Regions from separate parts of the Bariatricus sp. SGI.019 genome, predicted to be linked through region 3. Evidence: predicted binding sites of a transcription regulator. Region 3 holds the regulator's gene; each other region holds the start of a gene.
What was found. The regulator Rex, encoded in region 3, represses fermentation and respiration genes when NADH is low (regulators of the CRP and FNR family bind a similar motif). The targets are predictions, from matches to a motif close to ATTGTTAANTANTTAACAAT.
Positions count from the first base shown of each region.

Region 1: a site for Rex is predicted at 1,820-1,839, ahead of ACQRD1_RS01940 (DRTGG domain-containing protein). Genes of this name have one in related genera too.
Region 2: a site for Rex is predicted at 3,685-3,704, ahead of ACQRD1_RS08080 (4Fe-4S dicluster domain-containing protein). Genes of this name have one in related genera too.

Region 1 covers NZ_JBNPOQ010000002.1:130,970-137,598, forward strand. The annotation lists gene nuoF (NADH-quinone oxidoreductase subunit NuoF) at 1-193, opposite strand, end outside; gene ACQRD1_RS01925 ((2Fe-2S) ferredoxin domain-containing protein) at 213-587, opposite strand; gene ACQRD1_RS01930 (ATP-binding protein) at 606-1,163, opposite strand; gene ACQRD1_RS01935 (complex I 24 kDa subunit family protein) at 1,166-1,660, opposite strand; gene ACQRD1_RS01940 (DRTGG domain-containing protein) at 1,939-2,283, shown strand; gene ACQRD1_RS01945 (ATP-binding protein) at 2,288-2,710, shown strand; gene ACQRD1_RS01950 ([Fe-Fe] hydrogenase large subunit C-terminal domain-containing protein) at 2,730-4,103, shown strand; gene ACQRD1_RS01955 (DRTGG domain-containing protein) at 4,106-4,438, shown strand; gene ACQRD1_RS01960 (PHP domain-containing protein) at 4,435-5,157, shown strand; gene ACQRD1_RS01965 (Type 1 glutamine amidotransferase-like domain-containing protein) at 5,138-5,899, opposite strand; gene yaaA (peroxide stress protein YaaA) at 5,918-6,629, opposite strand, start outside.
Region 2 covers NZ_JBNPOQ010000010.1:79,580-86,208, forward strand. The annotation lists gene alaS (alanine--tRNA ligase) at 1-1,954, opposite strand, end outside; gene ACQRD1_RS08080 (4Fe-4S dicluster domain-containing protein) at 2,118-3,629, opposite strand; gene asnA (aspartate--ammonia ligase) at 3,741-4,748, opposite strand; gene ACQRD1_RS08090 (homocysteine S-methyltransferase family protein) at 4,773-6,629, opposite strand, start outside.
Region 3 covers NZ_JBNPOQ010000017.1:37,070-43,698, forward strand. The annotation lists gene ACQRD1_RS11395 (NADP-dependent isocitrate dehydrogenase) at 1-321, shown strand, start outside; gene ACQRD1_RS11400 (DUF6472 family protein) at 441-617, shown strand; gene ACQRD1_RS11405 (flavodoxin family protein) at 645-1,367, shown strand; gene ACQRD1_RS11410 (ABC-F family ATP-binding cassette domain-containing protein) at 1,368-3,323, opposite strand; gene ACQRD1_RS11415 (redox-sensing transcriptional repressor Rex) at 3,454-4,098, shown strand; gene ACQRD1_RS11420 (NAD(P)H-hydrate dehydratase) at 4,189-5,724, shown strand; gene alr (alanine racemase) at 5,690-6,629, shown strand, end outside.

The DNA.
Region 1 (6,629 bases), on a different contig from region 3:
AAAAAGAGCCTTCCGGATATACAATCATAATTGGACCTAATGCACACAAACCGAAACAACCGGTCTTAACAACACCAACTTCATTCTCTAATCCGTTTTTCTTAATCTCTTCTACAAGTCTTTCTCTGATCTTCTGGCTGCCTGAGGAAGTACATCCTGTTCCACCACATACCAAAACGTGCGAACGATACATAGACCTATACCTCCTTTACTTATAATTGCTGCGCCCCTAATGTGTATTTTGTAACGACCTGTCCCTTCTTCAGATGAAGTTCAAATACCTCCATCGCTTTCTCAGGATTCATCTTCACATAAGTTACTTTTTCTTTTCCTGGTTCCAATACTTCAACGATCGGCTCATACTGGCATAATCCAATACATCCTGTCGGAGTCACACTGATCTTATCCGTCAAAAATTCCTTCTGCACTGCATCTGATAAAGCCGTAAGCACCGGTCTTGCTCCACTTGCAATTCCACAGGTCGCCATACCGACAACGACTCTGGTCTGTGTCTCACTCTCAGAACGGACACCGACTTTTCCTTGATTTCTTTCTCTTATTGCTTTTAATTCTTCCAGAGATTTCATACCTTTCCTCCCTTTACGTCATAATGTTTCTCCGTCATCCACTTCTGCCTTATTCGTATCCAGATATTCCCGAATAAACTGAGACACTTCAGCATCTTTGAACGACAAGCCGCCTAATATATTCTTCATTTCCTTTGTATCAAGCACAAATCCTTTACCGTCATATTCATATTTATAATGAAAATCAATTGATTCATTGAATACTATCAATGTATAAATAGTCGAATTAATGTCACCCAACGGCATCCTATCAATATGAGACAATCCAAATACTGCCTTTACACAGGTGCCTTCCTGTTCCTTCGAGCAAATCGAAAAGCTTCCCCCGGTACTTTCAGCTGCCTGTTTAAAAAAAGGAATACCAAGGCCAACTCTACGGGTCGTTCTTGTCGTGTAGAAAGGGTCCGTCACCTTTTTCACTTGCTCCTCACTCATTCCACATCCATTATCAATTACCGATACTTCAAGAATGTCCTTTTCTGTATTTGCTATGACACTAATCTCTATGTAGCTGGCTCCAGCACGCACAGAGTTTTCTGTAACATCCAGAATATTCAATGCAATTTCTGTCATCATATCTATTCATATTTGGCCAGAATATCATCAATATCATCTACTGTAAGCCGGCCGTATACTTCATCATTAACCATCATGACTGGTGCCAGTCCGCAGGCTCCTACACAACGACAGGCATCCAGGGAAAATTTACCATCTGGAGTACATTCTCCTCCTACGATTCCCAGTTTTTCCATCAGCTTATTGTAAATATCACCAGAACCTTTTACATAGCAAGCTGTACCAAGACAGACAGATATACGATAACGTCCTTTTGGGTTCAAGTTAAACTGAGAATAGAATGTGGCAACCCCATAGATCTTCTCTAATGGAATACCCGTTTCATCAGAAATGATTGTCTGAACCTCAATAGGCAGATATCCATAAATATCCTGAGCCCTTTGCATAATCGGCATCAAGGAACCTTTTTCGTCTTTCAGTTCATGAATCATCTCTAACAGTTCTTTTTTTTGTTCTTCCGTTCCATTGAACTGAACTGTAGATTTTTTAGAAAGCATTCTCTTTTACCTCCCTTAGTTATTGTCAAATTTTGTCGTTTTCACCAGAAAACTCATTTCATTTTTTCATTCTAGCATACAAATTTTCAAAAATCTATAGCTTTTTCTCATGTAATTTAGTTAATTTTCCGACAGCTTCGTTTGTTATTTCACTATCATATTGTTAAAATATTTTCAATTTTAAAAACCATTTTTTGTGTATTTTGTACAATTTCATGGTTGAATTCATCTTTTTGCAATGCTATACTAAAATAAATCTATCCATTCGGGAGGTATTTATGACAATCGAAAGAATAAAAACTTTGTTAGATGCGGATGTTCTTTATGGCAATAATTGTCTGGACAGTGAAGTACATTATGCTTTCTCATCCGATATGATGAGTGATGTCCTTGCCTACGCCGATGAACACTCCGCCTTAATTACTGGTCTGTGTAATCCACAGGTCGTACGGACCGCCGAGATGCTTGACATTGTCTGTATTATATTTGTAAGAAATAAAATCCCAGACTCCAACATTCTGACTCTGGCAGAAGAAAAAGGGATTGTCATACTCTGTACACGCCACGATATGTTCACATCATGTGGCATACTATACAGCAATGGATTACTTGGAGGTGTATAACTTCATGTGTGAAAAACTTGTATTTAATTACGTTATCTCTGGAGATGACTTCACACGCGCCGGGGAAGCCAGCAGTGATGTAAAAAACAAACTAAAAGTGATGGGAATCGACAATAATGTGATACGCAAGGTCGCAATTGCTATGTATGAAGGTGAGATCAACATGGTCATTCATGCCAATGGCGGCACGATCAAGGTCGAGATCGCACCAGATAATATTCGCATGATCCTTGCAGATGTTGGCCCAGGGATTGCGGATATTGATAAAGCAATGGAACAGGGATATTCCACTGCACCGGAAGAGGTTCGCGCTCTTGGCTTCGGTGCTGGAATGGGACTCCCCAACATGAAGAAATACTCAGATTACATGAACATTGACTCAACGATAGGAGTAGGCACTACAGTCACCATGGATGTGCATTTTTAAACTGTAGGGAGGGAAACTTTTGAACAAATTCATTAATTCTGTACAACTGGATAAAAAAGCCTGCACAGGGTGTATCAACTGCATTAAATACTGTCCTACCCAAGCCATACGCGTACAGAATGGGAAGGCAAAGATCAACCCGAAATTTTGCGTAGATTGCGGTCGTTGCCTCAGGTATTGTCCACATCACGCAAAAGTGGCAATCTATGATTCCGTTGACGAAATCAAAAAATACAAATATACGGTTGCTCTACCAGCACCTTCACTCTACTCACAATTTAATAACCTTAAGAACATTGATATTGTGCTGAATGCCCTGCTTTCCATGGGCTTTGATGATGTTTTTGAGGTCAGCGCTGCCGCCGAACTTGTCTCTGAAGCTTCTCACGCATATATTCAGGAACATATTGATGAAGCACCTTTCATCAGCACCGCATGCCCTACCATTGTAAGAATCATTCGTGTGAAATTCCCAACGCTGATTCCAAGACTTCTCCCATTAAAGCCACCCGTAGAGGTCGCTGCAGAGATTGCACGAAAAAGAGCTATAGAAAAAACAGGTCTGAACTCGGAAGATATCGGCATTTTCTTTATCTCTCCATGCCCATCAAAAGTAACTTATGTAAAATCGCCTTTGGGTATTGAGAAAAGCGAAATCGATAAAGTCCTTGCAATAAAAGAAGTGTATCCTATTTTACTGGAGCACATGACACACGATGAATCTAGGTTAAAGCCCCTGTCTGAGTCTGGGCGGATCGGAATCGGCTGGAGCAACGCAGGTGGCGAATCCAGTGGATTGCTTACCGACAATTATCTGGCCTGCGATGGTATCATGAGTGCTTTAAGAGTATTAAGTGATCTGGAAGACGAAAAATTCCACGATCTTAAATTTGTAGAATTAAATGCATGTAACGGTGGATGCGTGGGCGGTTCTCTGACCGTTGAAAATCCCTACATCGCTACTGCAAAATCCAAGAAGTTACATAGGAATCTCCCAGTTTCAAGATCCCATATCAAGGATTTTGATGAACTTGATTACCACTGGTCTACCTACGTTGAATATGAACCTGTATTCCGCTTGGGCAAGTCTTTCCGCGAAAGTTTTGAAATGATGGGATTAATCGAAGAATTGACAGAGCAGCTCCCCGGTCTTGACTGTGGCTCCTGCGGTGCACCGACATGCCGCGCACTGGCAGAAGATATCGTACGGGGAAATGCAACGAAAAATGACTGTATCTATTCTTTCCACGAATATATCGGCACTTTATCAAAAGACATCTCTTCTATGATGTCTTCTCTGGAGAAAAGCGCTGATAAAGATGAAGATACCATGCGTATGCTAAAGGATTATATACTAAAACTGACATCCGAAATCGAGAAAAAGGAGCAATGATTATGAAAACTATTCAGTCACTGATCGACTCAGGAATCTTCACACTTAGTACAGTTGGAGATTCTTCCAGAACAATATCCAAAATATTTTGCTGTGATCTTCTGAGCATTGCCATGAGTAAGGCACCTGCTGAAAGTGCATGGGTCACTGTCATGGGAAATAAAAATACAATTGCTGTTGCTTCTCTGACCGACGTTTCCTGTATTATACTGGCAGAAGGAATTACTTTTTCCGAAGAAGACCTTTCCTGTGCTGAAAAAGAGGGGATTACCGTCTTTTCAACTGATCTTCCCATCTTTGATGCCGCACTAAAATTGCAGGAGTTATTACTATGATGCCCCTGTACTACGATCTGCACTTGCATTCTTGTCTGTCTCCCTGTGGTGATGATGACATGACACCCGCCAATCTTGTAGGCATGGCTTCTGTCAAGGGACTCGACGTAATCGCATTGACAGATCATAATTCATGCAAAAATTGTCCTGCTGCAATGAAACATGGGGAAGAATATGGCGTAATCGTGATCCCCGGAATGGAACTTACTACTGCCGAAGAGGTTCATGTTGTCTGCCTGTTTCCGGATCTGGAAAGTGCAATGTCCTTTGACGCATATATCTACGAACATATTCTTCCAATTAAAAACCGAGAAAATATATTCGGGAAACAACAGATCATGAATGAATTCGATCAAGTCATCGGACAAGTTGACCGGCTTCTGATCAGCGCTACTGACATATCTTTTGATCATGTATTCTCATTGGTAGAATCCTATCATGGAATTGCATATCCCGCTCACATTGATAAATCTACAACGAGCTTGCTGTCAAATCTCGGCTTTGTTCCTCCAGACAGCACATTTTCCTGTGCAGAAATTAACAATTTTGACCATCTCCATCGCATACAAAAAGAGCATCCCTACTTTTTAAATTGTAACATGATCAGTAGTTCCGATGCTCATTATCTTATAGATATCAATGAACCTTATTATCAGATTCATTCAGAATCCCGCAAGATTCCTCATATATTGAATAGTCTTATTCACCGGAATAATTAATTCCGGTGAATCTTATCCTTTGACCTTGTTCACAGATCTGCGTAATCTCCCCATCTTGTATCAGGTAAGCTTCCCCGTATATTGTCGTATTGTCGTCCTCACACAACACATAACTTCCATCTACCAGTGCATAAAATCTATTTCCCATACTGTCAGGACAGGTAATATCTTCTATTATCCGCTTTCCATCCAGCATATGTTCTCTAACTTCCTGATAATGAGGCAAAATCATCAGTTCTGTTAACCCCAGTCCTTCCATATATCTCTGATACTCTGGATCTTCTGATTCTCCTTCCAACTCCGGCTGTGCATATACGATTCTGGCACAATTCATACTTCCGGCACTGATTCCCATAACAATTCCCGAAAATCCACAGAGTAATTCTTTTAACCCCAATTCTCTAAAGAATGCATTTTGTGTTGGAACATGACCGCCTCCTAAGATCAATATATCACTCTCCTGGATCAGCCACTGGATATCCTGTGCATTCCTGCTGTCACACACCGCAATATCTGCAAGGGACAGCCCTGCATATTCAAATGCCATTCCAAAAGTATCGCACATCTCATCATTCATCTCATAATTTTCAGGGTCTGCACTGATAATCAGACACTGCGAATTCTCGTTCCATCCATCAGACAGATTCTTTACAAATTCATTTTCCTCATTCCATTGACACGGAATATCTATCCCTTCCTGTTCACACGGACAACAGGGACTGCTTGTCAAAAATACTCTCATAATAATCTTCTCCGCTTATTATCTAATAAATACCATCTTATGTTCATCAGAATATTCTTCTGTAAAATGATAATCAAGCCTGTCAAAAGTACTCATATCTTCTACACATTCTATCTGATGTTCCGCCATAAAACGCACCATCTCACCTCTTGCCATCTTGGCATACGTTCCTTTTTCCTTCACCTTGCCGCCAATCAGTTCCCCAAACACAATTTCAATCATAGAAACATTTTCCGGCAAATAACGACTTATGCATTTGCTGTATTCTTTGGAAGCCAGATTTATAACCACATCCGTTCCTTCACAGACTTTTCTGGCAATCTTATCTCCCCAGAATTCATATAGATTGTACGGTTCTTTCTGAAATCTTGCCTGCATCTCCAGGCGATATGGAACCACTCCATCTAATGGATTTAAGACACCATAAAATCCCGACAAAATTCTCAAATGTTCTTCCAGATAATCCCATGAAGTCTGATCCAGTACGGCAGGTGCCATATATTGATATTGAATTCCCTCGTATGCAAGAATTGCCGGAGTCAGGTATGTATCCAGTTTCATATTCTGAAAACGTTCATAATTCAAAGAAGCAATCTTATCATTGCAATTCCAAAGTTCTTTCGCTTCCTGATAAGATAAACTCTGTATCACATTTCGCAGATACTCTGTCTCTTCCATGAAGCACGGTATTCGGCTTACTGCTATAGAATCATTGTCTATTACCATTTTT
Region 2 (6,629 bases), on a different contig from region 3:
ACAATGCAGCCGCCCCAGTCTTTCTTGCCTCTTCAATCGGCATATTCTGTGCTACTACAGGAAAGCATGCTGCAATCTTTGTATTCACAATATCTTCTACCTGTTTCAATTCCTCTTTGGACATTGCAGAAAAATGTGTAAAGTCAAAGCGAAGTCTGTCTGCATTGACGGAAGATCCCGCCTGCTCTACATGAGTACCAAGCACCTGACGAAGTGCCGCATGCAGAAGATGCGTTGCACTGTGATTTCTTGCACACAGACCACGATTCTCTTCTTCTACAGTCAATTCTGCCTCATCTCCAACTTTTACCATTCCTTTTGATACATAACCAATATGTCCGACCTTTGTTCCTGCAAGATGAATACATTCTTCTACTACGAATTCGCCATCTGCAGTCCTGATTACACCGATATCACCTTCCTGACCACCCATGGTAGCATAGAAAGGAGTCTTATCAACAATGATAGTTCCTCTTTCTCCGTCAGATAATGCATCCACCACTTCTGCGTCTGCTTTGGATGCATCGGTCGTAAGTGCAGTAATCTTAGAAGTAAAGATAAGATCTTCATATCCTACAAATTCTGTTGCAAGTGCGGGATCCAGTTCATCATATACTGTCGCATCTTTTCCGGACATCGCATGTGTACCAAAGGTACCTTCTGATTTGGCGCGCTGCTCTTTCTGTGCTTTTTTGAAACCTTCCTCATCATAAGTAAGCCCCTTTTCTTCCAGAATCTCGCTGGTTAGATCTATCGGGAATCCATAAGTATCATAAAGCTTAAATGCATTTTCTCCGGAAAGAACCTTTTCTTCATTTTTTGCCATCTCGGCTTCCATTTCTGCAAGAATAGACAATCCCTGATCAATAGTTTTATTAAACTGTGCCTCTTCTTTAGCAATAACATTAAAGATAAAGTCTTTCTTTTCTTCCAGTTCAGGATAACCATCTTTTGAACCATCAATGACAGTCTGTGCCAATTCTACTAAAAATGCACCTTTAATATTCAACAATCTTCCATGACGGCAAGCACGACGAAGCAAACGACGAAGAACATAGCCACGTCCACTGTTGGATGGCATAATTCCATCAGAAATCATAAATGTCACAGAACGGATATGGTCAGTAACAACACGGATAGAGACATCCGTCTCATCATCTTTTCCATATTCTACGTCTGCAAGACGACAGACATGGTCACGTAAAGCCTTAATTGTATCAATATCAAACATGGAATCCACATCTTGTACAATACAAGCCAGACGCTCCAACCCCATACCAGTATCGATATTCTTTTGCGCTAATTCAGTATAATTATTGTGTCCGTCATTATCAAACTGTGAAAATACATTGTTCCAGATCTCCATATAACGATCGCATTCACAGCCTACTGTACAGTCAGGACTGCCGCAGCCATACTTTTCTCCACGATCATAATATACTTCAGAACATGGACCGCACGGGCCGGAACCATGTTCCCAGAAATTATCCTCTTTTCCAAACCGGAAGATTCTTTCTGCTGGAATTCCAATCTCCTTGTTCCAGATCTCCCATGCTTCATCATCCTCCAAATAAACAGAAGGATACAGTCTGTCAGGATCAAGTCCCACAACCTCTGTCAGGAATTCCCATGTCCAGTGAATGGATTCTGTTTTAAAATAATCTCCGAACGAAAAATTACCAAGCATTTCAAAAAAGGTACCGTGACGTGCTGTTTTACCTACATTTTCAATATCTCCGGTACGAATACATTTCTGGCAGGTTGTCACTCTTCTTCTTGGTGGAATCTCCTGTCCGGTAAAATATGGCTTTAATGGTGCCATTCCTGAATTGATCAACAATAAGCTCTTATCATTATGTGGCACCAATGAAAAACTTTTCATAGCGAGATGTTCTTTACTCTCAAAAAATTCAAGGAACATCCTTCTTAATTCATTTACTCCGTATTTCTGCATAACATCCTCCTGTTCCCTATTCATATGCATTCATGACCCATTCCTATATATGACCCATACGTATACATGAAATATTTTAGATTCTGTAAAATATTTAAATAACTAAGTTTTAATTATAAAGAGAAGCAAGCGGTTTGTCAACGCTCCGCTTGCCCCTTTGTAGTTACTTTAATTCAATTTCTTCTAATTCTTTTGGAGGTAATTTCTTTGTAGATCCATCTACGAACTCTTTTACCTTCTTCTGTGCTTTTGTAACTTGAAGATTGGTACCTGCACCTGCTACACATCCGCCAGGACATCCCATACCTTCGATCAGACAGCCATTCATTCTTCCGACCTTGGCCATAGACAATATCTTCTTACATTCTGCCAGCCCTTCAGCATGTTCAATCTTAACTTCCACATCTGGGTAATATTCTTTGATGCACTTTTCAATTGCATCAGCAACACCGCCTGCAACCGCATATCCACGTCCTGCACCCGTTGCATTATGGAAGGAAGATTCCGCTTCATATTCCAGAAGATCAATATCCTTTGCATCAAACATTGCCTGCAATTCTTCAAAAGTAATAACAAAGTCTACATCACTTCTTACCGTTCTTCTCATGGCTTCCAGCTTCTTCGCAGCACATGGCCCGATAAATACCACTCTTGCATTCGGATGTTCTTTCTTAATTGTACGGGCAGTTGCCACCATCGGTGTCAGTTCCTGAGAAACCTGGTCAATCATATCTGGGAAATACTTTTTCGCAAGCATCGCCCAGGAAGGACAACAAGAAGTTAATAAGAATGGCAATTCTCCGGTAGCTACTTTATGTACATAATGACGTGCCTCAGCGATTGCTCCGATATCAGCACCCAGTGCAACTTCATATACTTCAGAAAATCCAAGTTCCTGAAGAGCTGCTTTTAAGTTTCTCGGCGTAATATTATCTCCAAACTGTCCTGCAAATGCCGGTGCGATCTCCGCAACGATCTCATCGCCCTCTGTCAGAGCTCTTGCAAGTTGGAAAATCTGAGACTTATCAGAAATAGCTCCAAACGGACAGCTTACCATGCACATTCCACAGGAAACACATTTATCTACGTTGATTTTTGCACGTCCCTGTTCATCTGTTTCAATTGCAGAGACACCACACGCCTTTGCACATGGACGTTCCTTTTTTGAGATTGCATCATATGGACAGACTGTTTTACATTTTCCACAGCTAATACACTTCTCCTGATCGATAAAAGAACGACCATTGACCATAGAGATCGCGCCTCTTGGACAGACTTCCATACATGGATGCGCCAGACAGCCTTTACACATATTGCTGACTTCATATCCTTTCTCCTGACATCCTTCACAGGCTGATGGAATCACCTGCATAAGCGGCGGTTCATAATATTTATCTGAGATGTTGCTGGCTTCCACACCTGCAGTCAGATGAACCGGTTTGTTTTCTGGACGCAGAGATAAGCCCATTGCAAGACGAAGACGCTCTCTTACTACTGCACGTGCACGATAAACACTCTCTCTGTATTTAATCGTATCATCATTCACGATTTTATATGGAATTGCTTCCATATCATCATTCAGAGTATCTGCATTCGCCTTAAATCCCAGTCTGGCAACTTCCTCAAATACTGTTCGTCTGAGTTTTCTAACTGTCGTGTCCAATCCTCTCATCATAGTTCTCATATCCTCCTGGTATAACGTATCATTTTTACAGATTCAACTATAATTATTTGTTAATGAATTGTCAACCATTTCTCTTGTTCCTATTTTAAAACATTTTCTTAATTAGAGAAGGAAGATATTATGTTGTCTGCAAGTCTCCCGCATCTCTTTTGGCCAGATACTTGCCTGTACTTCTCCTACATGTGCACGATCCAAAAGGAGCATACATAATCTGGATTGTCCAATACCGCCGCCGATTGTATAAGGCAATTCTCCATTCAACAGCATCTGATGATATGGAAGATCTTTTCTCTCCTCGCATCCTGCCTTTTTCAGCTGCTCTTCCAGTGATTTTTCATCAACACGGATCCCCATACTGGAAATCTCCAAAGCACTGTTCAGATTCTCAAACCAGAACAGAATATCTCCGTTTAACTGCCAGTCATCATAATCAGGTGCACGTCCATCATGAGGTTTTCCACTTGCCAGTTTATCTCCGATCTGCATTAAGAATACGCAGCCATATTCTTTGGTAATCAGATTTTCTCTTTCTTTTGGCGTTTTATCCGGATAACGATCCTCTAATTCCTGAGAGGTGATAAAGAACACATCATTCGGAAGTTTCTTTACAGCATTGGGATACTTATACCAAACCTCATGCTGCATATGCTTGATGATTTTAAAAATAGTTCTCACAGTTTCTTTTAGAGTATCAATATTTCGTTCTTCCTTCGTAATAACCTTCTCCCAATCCCACTGGTCCACGTAACAGGAATGGAGGTTATCCAGTTCTTCGTCCCGGCGAATGGCATTCATATTGGTATATAACCCTTCTCCTGGCTGAAAACCATACTCATGCAAGGCCATACGTTTCCATTTTGCAAGGGAATGTACCACCTCTACAGTCTCCCCGGGAATTCCAGCAATATCAAACTGTACAGGACGTTCCACACCATTCAGGTTATCATTCAGTCCACTACTCTTTTCCACGAACAACGGTGCTGAGATTCTCTCGAGATTCATTTCCTTCCCTAATTCTTTCTGAAATGTATCACGAATGTATTTAATTGCCTCCTGCGTTTCTCGCACACCCAGACGGGGGTCATATTTTTCTGGTAATATTAATGACATATTCTTCTTCCTCTTTTCCTTCTTTTATTCTTCTGAAAATACTCTCTGTGCATAATACACTGATTGCATTGCATCTTTCCCATAGAAATCGGCACCAATCATATCCGCATAATCTTGATTCAGCACTGCCCCACCAACCATAACTTTACATTCTGGCTTTTTCTGATGCAGAAGCTTAATTGTATCTTCCATGCTGACAACCGTGGTCGTCATCAATGCACTCAAACCAATCAGCTTGACATCTTCCCGGATTGCACAATCTACAATCGTTTCCGGTGGAACATCCTTTCCAAGATCAATCACATCAAAACTGTAGTTTTCCAGCAATACTTTCACAATATTTTTCCCTATATCATGGATATCTCCCTTTACCGTTGCCAGAATCACTTTATCTTTTTTCTGAACATCTCCGCCGTTCTGGGCAAGGACATCTTTCAGCACCGCAAACGCAATCTTCGCTGCATCAGCACTCATCAACAATTGCGGTAAAAAAATGGTTCCTTTCTCAAAACCCTTTCCTACAACATCCAAAGCCGGAATTAAATGTTGATTGATAATCTCCAATGGTTCTTGGGACTTTAACAATTCTCTGGTTGCATGATGAGCTTCTTCTTTTAATCCTTTTTCAATTGCAGATTTTAGAGTAAGCTCTGAAGACATTATTGATGTCGTAGAGATTTGCTGATTTCCATATTTTTGAATATATTCCTCACAATTTTCATCATAATTCATCAATGCGCAAAAAGAATAATAAGAACGCATCATATCTTCGGAAGATGGATTAATAATTCCTGCACTCAGACCATTCTGCATTGCCATAGTATAAAAATTGGAATTAATCGCCGGACGATAAGGAAGTCCAAAAGAGATGTTGGACACCCCCAACACTGTGCATACACCGTATGCTTCCCGTACCCCTTTTAATGCCTCCAATGTTACCTTTGCGCCATCTGGTTCAGAACTGATTGTCATTGCAAGGACGTCAATGACAATATCTTTTTTCTGAATACCATATTTTTCTGCTTCTTTTATAATCTTCCCAGCAATCTTAATCCTTCCTTCTGCAGTATTAGGAATTCCTTCTTCATCAATGGTCAGTCCAATCACCACACCACCATATTTTTGAATCAAAGGAAAAACCTGATCCATAGATTCCTGCTTGCCATTCACAGAATTTACCATCGGTTTCCCATTATATATACGCATCGCAGCTTCCATAGCTTTAATATCTACCGTATCAATCTGTAATGGCAGACTGGTTACACTCTGTAGCTCAGTAATAACTTCTTTCATCATGGCAACTTCATCTATATCCGGAAGGCCGACATTAACGTCCAGAATATGCGCACCTCTGTCTTGCTGTGTGATTCCTTCTTTCAATATGTAATCCATATCGTGTTCTTTTAAAGCCTGCTTGAACTTCTTTTTTCCGGTCGGATTAATTCTCTCTCCGATGATCATAGGCTTCTGCCCTAACAAAACCGCTTTTCCATAAGAAGATACAATCGTTTTATCTGTAGGAACCGGTCTTTGCAGCTGACGGCTCTGAACACCTTGAATCATGACACGGATATGTTCCGGTGTAGTACCACAACATCCACCGATCACACTGGCTCCTAATTGCAGAACTTTCTGCATCGTTTGCGCAAATTGTCTTGGAACTACATCATAGTATACTTCACCATCCCTTTGTTTTGGAAGTCCTGCATTCGGTTTTACAATGACCGGAATAGAAGTGTACTCCATAATCTCACTTAGAATCGGGAGCATCTGCTCAGGCCCCATTCCACAGTTAATTCCTAATGCATCAACTCTTAATCCTTCCAACATAGCAACAACTGACGGAACATCTCCGCCTGTCAAAAGCTTTCCTTTTTCATC
Region 3 (6,629 bases):
CTGGTATCTCCAGAAGGTTATTATGAATATGAAGCTGCACATGGAACAGTACAGCGTCATTATTATAAACACTTAAAAGGAGAAGAAACATCAACCAATTCAGTTGCCACTATATTTGCATGGACCGGAGCGTTGAGAAAACGTGGTGAATTAGACAGCAATCAGGAATTGATGGATTTTGCAGATAAGCTTGAAAAAGCAACGATCGACACAATTGAAGAAGGAAAAATGACCAAAGATCTTGCTTTAATTACAACTTTAGAGAATCCAACTGTGTTGAATAGTGAAGAGTTTATAAAAGCAATTGCTGAGAAATTGTAGTAATTAATAGTAAAAAGGGGACGTAGTAAAATTAACTTTTACTACGTCCCCTTTTTACATTTAGGGTGTACCCAAATGAAAAATATGTTATACTTGTTCCCAGGAAGGAGTTGTGTATCGTGAAGAGTAATTGTGAATCATGTGCTCATTATGAATATGATGAGGACTATGAATGTTTCACTTGTCAGATGGCATTAGATGAGGATGAATTGTATCGATTTGTGACCAATACATATTACGATTGCCCATATTATAGTTATGGCGATGAATATACGATTGTTAGACATCAGATGTAGATTATATGAATGGGGGAAGTATAGAAGATGAATATATTGATGATTAATGGAACTATGCGAAAGGGTTCTACTTATCATGTGGGAAAAATGTTGATTGATAAGATTGCTACAAAGGAGGATCAGGTAATTGAACTATTTCTACCGAAGGATATGCCTGAGTTTTGCAGAGGCTGTGGAAGATGTATTATGGAAGATGAGACAAAATGTTTTGATTATCTAATGTACATGAAGCGGTTGACTGGCTTGATTGATAAAGCTGACCTGTTGATTCTGACTTCACCGGTTCATGTCATGCATGTAACGGGAGCGATGAAATCTATGTTGGATCATTATGGATATCGTTTTATGGTTCACAGACCGGGAGCTTCTATGTTTCGAAAACAGGCAGTGTGTATTGCAACTGCCGCGGGAGGCGGCGTGAGATCTACGCTTAAGGATATGAAGATTAGTCTCCAGTTCTGGGGTGCCGCTAGAGTGTATACCTACGGAATGTCGGTGGCATCGCTTGGTTGGGATGGTGTCAGTGCAGATAAGAAAGAGCGGATTGACAGAGATTTGAGTAAGCTTGTATTAAAGATTTCCAAAGATCCAGATGGAGTGAATCCAGGAATCAAGACTCGTGCTCTGTTCTATATTATGAGAAGCTTTCATAAAAAAGGAATGAGTCCGGTGGATGATAATTATTGGAAAGAAATGGGATGGCTTGGAAAAGAACGTCCATGGAAATTACTGAAAAAGGAAGAGCTGTAGCTATTCAGCCAGCTCTTCCCATTTTATATACAGCTCTTCAAGTTCTTCCGCAATAGCTGCCTTTTCATTGGCTAATTCCTGACATTTAATGGAACTTGTAAAAATATCTTCCTGCAACATCATTTCGTCAATCTTAGCATCCCGCTCTTCAAGAGTAGTGATGCGTTCTTCGGTTTTCTTCAGTTCGTTTTTTCGTTTTCGCTCGCGAGCCTGTGCTTCTTTTTGTTCCTTCCAGTCGAGCTTAGAATCTGACACATTTGCTGCAACAGAGTCTTTGCCAGAAGATATAGCAGAATTTGCAGTTCCTGGAATATAAACAGAAGACGGGGCACCAGCATAAATGGTTGTTAGCTCGTCTTTTTTTTCAAGATAATAGTCATAATTCCCTATATAATTTACAAAAGTCTGATTCACCAGATCAAGGATCCTTGTTGCTGTCTGATTGATAAAATAACGATCGTGTGAAACATATAAGATAGTTCCGGTATAGTTGTTCAATGCTTTTTCCAGAATTTCTTTTGATGGAATATCCAAGTGGTTTGTTGGTTCGTCAAGAATCAGAAAATTAGCTTTCGAAAGCATCAGCTTCGCTAAAGATACTCTGCCACGTTCTCCACCGCTTAGGTCACCGATCCGTTTAAACACATCATCCCCAGTAAATAAAAAAGCGGCCAGCATATTTCTGATCTTCGTGTTAGTCAAATCCGGGTAATCATCTGAAATTTCGTCAAAAATGGTTTTTTCCATATGTAGTACATGGTGTTCCTGATCATAGTATCCGATCGCTACATTAGTTCCCAATGTAAATGTACCGGAATCTGCTGATATTACCTGATTTAAGATTTTTAAAAGTGTTGTTTTCCCCGTTCCATTGTCACCGATGATTGCAACATGTTCCCCGCGTTTAATGTCAAAACTTATATCTTGAAACAGAACTTGATTTGGAAATGATTTACTTAGATGTTCAACAGACAGAACATCGTTACCGCTGACACAAGAAGGCTCTAATGTTAAGTGAATCTCATTATTTGCTTCCAAGGGTTTCTCTACAGGACGGATCTTTTCCAACATCTTTTCACGGCTTTCTGCACGCTTAATAGATTTCTCACGATTAAAAGAACGAAGCTTTTCAATTACGGCTTCCTGATGCTTTATTTCTTGCTGCTGATTTAAATATTCTTTTATCTGAGCATCACGAAGCTGCTGCTTTTTGGCAGCATAATCACTGTAATTTCCATTATAGGTCATCAATTTTCCAGATTCGATTTCTAAGACCTTAGTCACTACTTTGTTCAAAAAGTAACGGTCATGAGATACGATCAGAACGGCTCCTGGATAATTCAGAAGATAAGTTTCTAACCAAGCTATAGAGTTTAGATCCAAGTGGTTAGTAGGCTCGTCCAAAAGCAAGATATCTGGCTTGGTGAGCAATAATTTACCAAGAGAGACGCGGGTTTTCTGACCCCCAGAAAGGGTATCTACGGGTTTAGAAAAATCATTTTCTGTAAAACCAAGACCTTTTAATACCCCGTTAATCTCACTTTCATATGCATAACCATTCTGGCGTTCAAAAGAAGCTGTCAGACGATTATATGTTTCAAGGCGTGATGTCAATGCATCACCTTCTAAATGTTTTAATTCTAATTCGATGGAACGGATCTGTGTTTCCATTTCGATGATATCAGATTTGGCAAGTTTCACTTCTTCATAGATAGTGCTTCCACTTTGCATAGCCTGATGCTGTGCAAGATATCCCAAGGTTTTGCCTTTGGTTAAAATTACTTCTCCGCGGTCAGAAGGAAGCTCACCTACAATCATTTTAAAAAGCGTTGATTTTCCCGCTCCATTGGGACCAACAAGAGCTGCTTTTTCGTGATCTTCTATATGAAAAGAACCGTCAGCGATAATCACTTTTTCGCCGAAAGATTTACTGATTCCGTGACATGCTAATATCATATTATTTTCATATCCTCCTTTTTCACTCGTTTTCATTATAGCGAAAATAGGACAAAATACAACTAAAAGTTTGACTTTGTTCACACAATTCTATATAATATTTCTTAGAATGAAATGGAAGGTGAGACTATTGGAAGAGAGAGAGATTTCCCAGGCGGTCATCCGTAGATTGCCACGATACTATCGATACTTAGGAGAGCTACTTGAAAATGGAGTGGAGCGTATCTCGTCTAACGATTTGAGTAAGCGTATGAAAGTGACTGCATCTCAGATTCGTCAGGATCTTAACAATTTTGGTGGGTTCGGTCAGCAGGGTTATGGTTATAACGTTAAATATTTGTATACAGAGATTGGTAAGATTCTTGGCTTGGAAGAGGCTCATAATATGATTATTATAGGAGCTGGTAATTTGGGGCAGGCTCTTGCTAATTATGCAGCTTTTGAGAAGAGAGGATTTGTATTAAAAGGAATTTTTGATGTCAACCCAAGATTGGTAGGTGTTTCAATCAGAGGCGTGCCGATTCGTATGATGGATGAGTTAAAGTCATTTGTCCAACAGAATGATGTTGAGATTGCAGTTTTAACTATTCCAAAGGACAAGGCAATTGAAGTGGCTAATATGCTGGTAGACAATGGTGTTCGTGCAATTTGGAATTTTGCCCATACAGATTTGAATCTGCCGGATCATATAATTGTTGAAAATGTACACTTGTCTGAAAGCTTAATGCAGTTATCATACAATATTAGCCGATATAACGAAGAACATAAGAAATAAAAAGCAAAGACGTGTAATGACTGGCATGCGCAGACGGGCTGGTTTTTACACGTCCTTTTATATTGTAAAATGAACTTGGAAGGTGAGATTATGCGATATCTGCTTAATGGAAATCAAATGAAAAAGGCGGATCAATATACAATACAGGAACTGGGAATTTCGTCTATGGAGTTAATGGAGCGTGCTGCAAAGAGATGTGTAGAGACTATGGAGGCGGAAAAGCTTGATCTGTCCAAAGCGTGTATCGTATGTGGTTCAGGGAATAATGGTGGTGATGGATTTGCGATAGCGAGACTTTTAAAGGAAAAAGGGTATCCTGTGACAGTTTGTTTTGTAGGAAATGAATCTCATCGTACGGATGAAACAAAACAGCAGATGAGTAAATTAAGGGAAACAGGTGTTGAGATATTCAAAGAGTACAAAGAAGACGAATATAGTATCATAATAGATGCGATGTTCGGTGTTGGACTTAGCCGTGAGATTATAGGAAAATATTTTCAGATTATTCAGAAGATGAATGAAGCAAAGGCTGTAAAATTTGCTGTAGATATGCCATCTGGAATATCTGCGAATCATGGAAGTGTCCTTGGAATTGCTTTCCGTGCAGATATTACGGTGACTTTTCAAATGGAAAAGCTGGGACTTGCAATCTATCCCGGAAAGGAATATTCTGGTAAAGTGATTGTAGCTGATATCGGAATCCATACGGAAAAAATAATTGCTACCGAAAAAACGGCATATACTTATGAGAAGAAGGAATATTGTAAATTTCTGCCAGCCAGAAAAGAAAATTCGAATAAAGGGACATATGGGAAGTTACTTGTAATTGCAGGAAGTAAAGGTATGTCTGGAGCGGCTTATCTGAATGCAAAAGCGGCATATATGTCTGGAGCAGGACTGGTACAGATCTATACACCGGAAGAAAATAGGATTATTTTACAGCAGCTCCTTCCGGAAGCAATTATTACAACTTATGACATTTTTGATAAGACTGAGTTGTTAAATCTTTTAACATGGGCAGATGCAGTTTGTATTGGATCTGGAATAGGAATCAGTGAGCGTTCCAGGAGAATATTGAAGGCAACTCTTGAGCATGTGAAAGTACCTTGTCTGATTGATGCAGATGGTTTGAACCTGATTGCGGAGCATAACGCTTATCTTCAAAAGATTCATCATACAGATTTTGTGATAACACCACATATGAAAGAGATGTCACGGCTGTTACATATAAGTGTAGAGGAATTAAAACAACATAGGATGGATATACTGGATTCATTTGTTCAAAAAAGTCAATGGACTTGTGTACTGAAAGATGCCAGAACTATTGTTGCATCAGTTTCTGAAGGAAACTATGTAAATATGTCGGGTAATTCGGCAATGGCAAAAGCTGGTTCTGGAGATGTACTGGCGGGAATAATAGCTGCGCTTTTGGCGCAAGGACTCAGTTGTAGGAAAGCCGCTGTTTTGGGAGCATACCTACATGGAAGAGCAGGTGATTATGCCCGTATCGATAAAGGAAGTTATAGTGTTTTGGCAAGAGATTTGACGGAGTATCTATCCAATGCATTTAAAGAGCAGGAGGAGGTAAAAAGTGAAGAATTATACGAGAGTCTGTGTAAGGATTGATCTTGATGCAATAGAATATAATATTGAGATGATGAAGGCAAATATACAAGATGGTGTTAAGATGCTGGCAGTTATTAAAACGGATGGATATGGGCATGGAGCTGTTCAGATAGCAAGGCTTCTTAGTACGAAAGAATACATCTGGGGTTATGCAGTCGCAACGCTTGAGGAAGCAGTTATCCTTCGCCACAGAGGTATCACAAAACCCATTCTCGTACTGGGATGTATCTTCCAGGATCAGAGGAGATCAATGATTGAGCATGAAATCCGTATGACTGTGTATACAGAGGAGATGGCAAGAGAAGTATCAGATCTCGCAGTCAGCATGGGAAAGAATGCCTATATTCATATCAAGTTGGACACAGGAATGTCACGGCTAGGTTTTCCAACCTGTCAAGAAAGTGTAGAGCATATTACGAACATTAGCAGGATGCCGAATCTCGTTATGGAAGGAATGTTTACACATTTTGCAAAAGCAGATGAGACGGATAAGTCATTTACCAGAAAACAGATGAAAGAGTATTGTTGGATGAAGGATGCTCTGACAAAAGAGGCAGTTACATTTACTTATTATCATTGTTCCAATAGTGCGGGGATCATTGATCTGGAAGAAACGAACATGGATCTGGTAAGAGCCGGAATCGCAACTTATGGAATGTATCCGTCTGAAGAAGTTGTTAAAGGAAATGTTCCATTGAAGCCTGCGATGAAATTGATCAGCCATGTAGCACATGTCAAATGGGTCAAGACTGGGACGCCAATCAGCTATGGTGGAACTTTTGTTACGGATAAGCGTACCAGAGTTGCAACTATCCCGGTAGGATATGGGGACGGATATCCCAGAAGCTTATCTAACAAGGGGTATGTTCTCATCAAAGGGAAAAAAGCACCAATTCTGGGGCGTG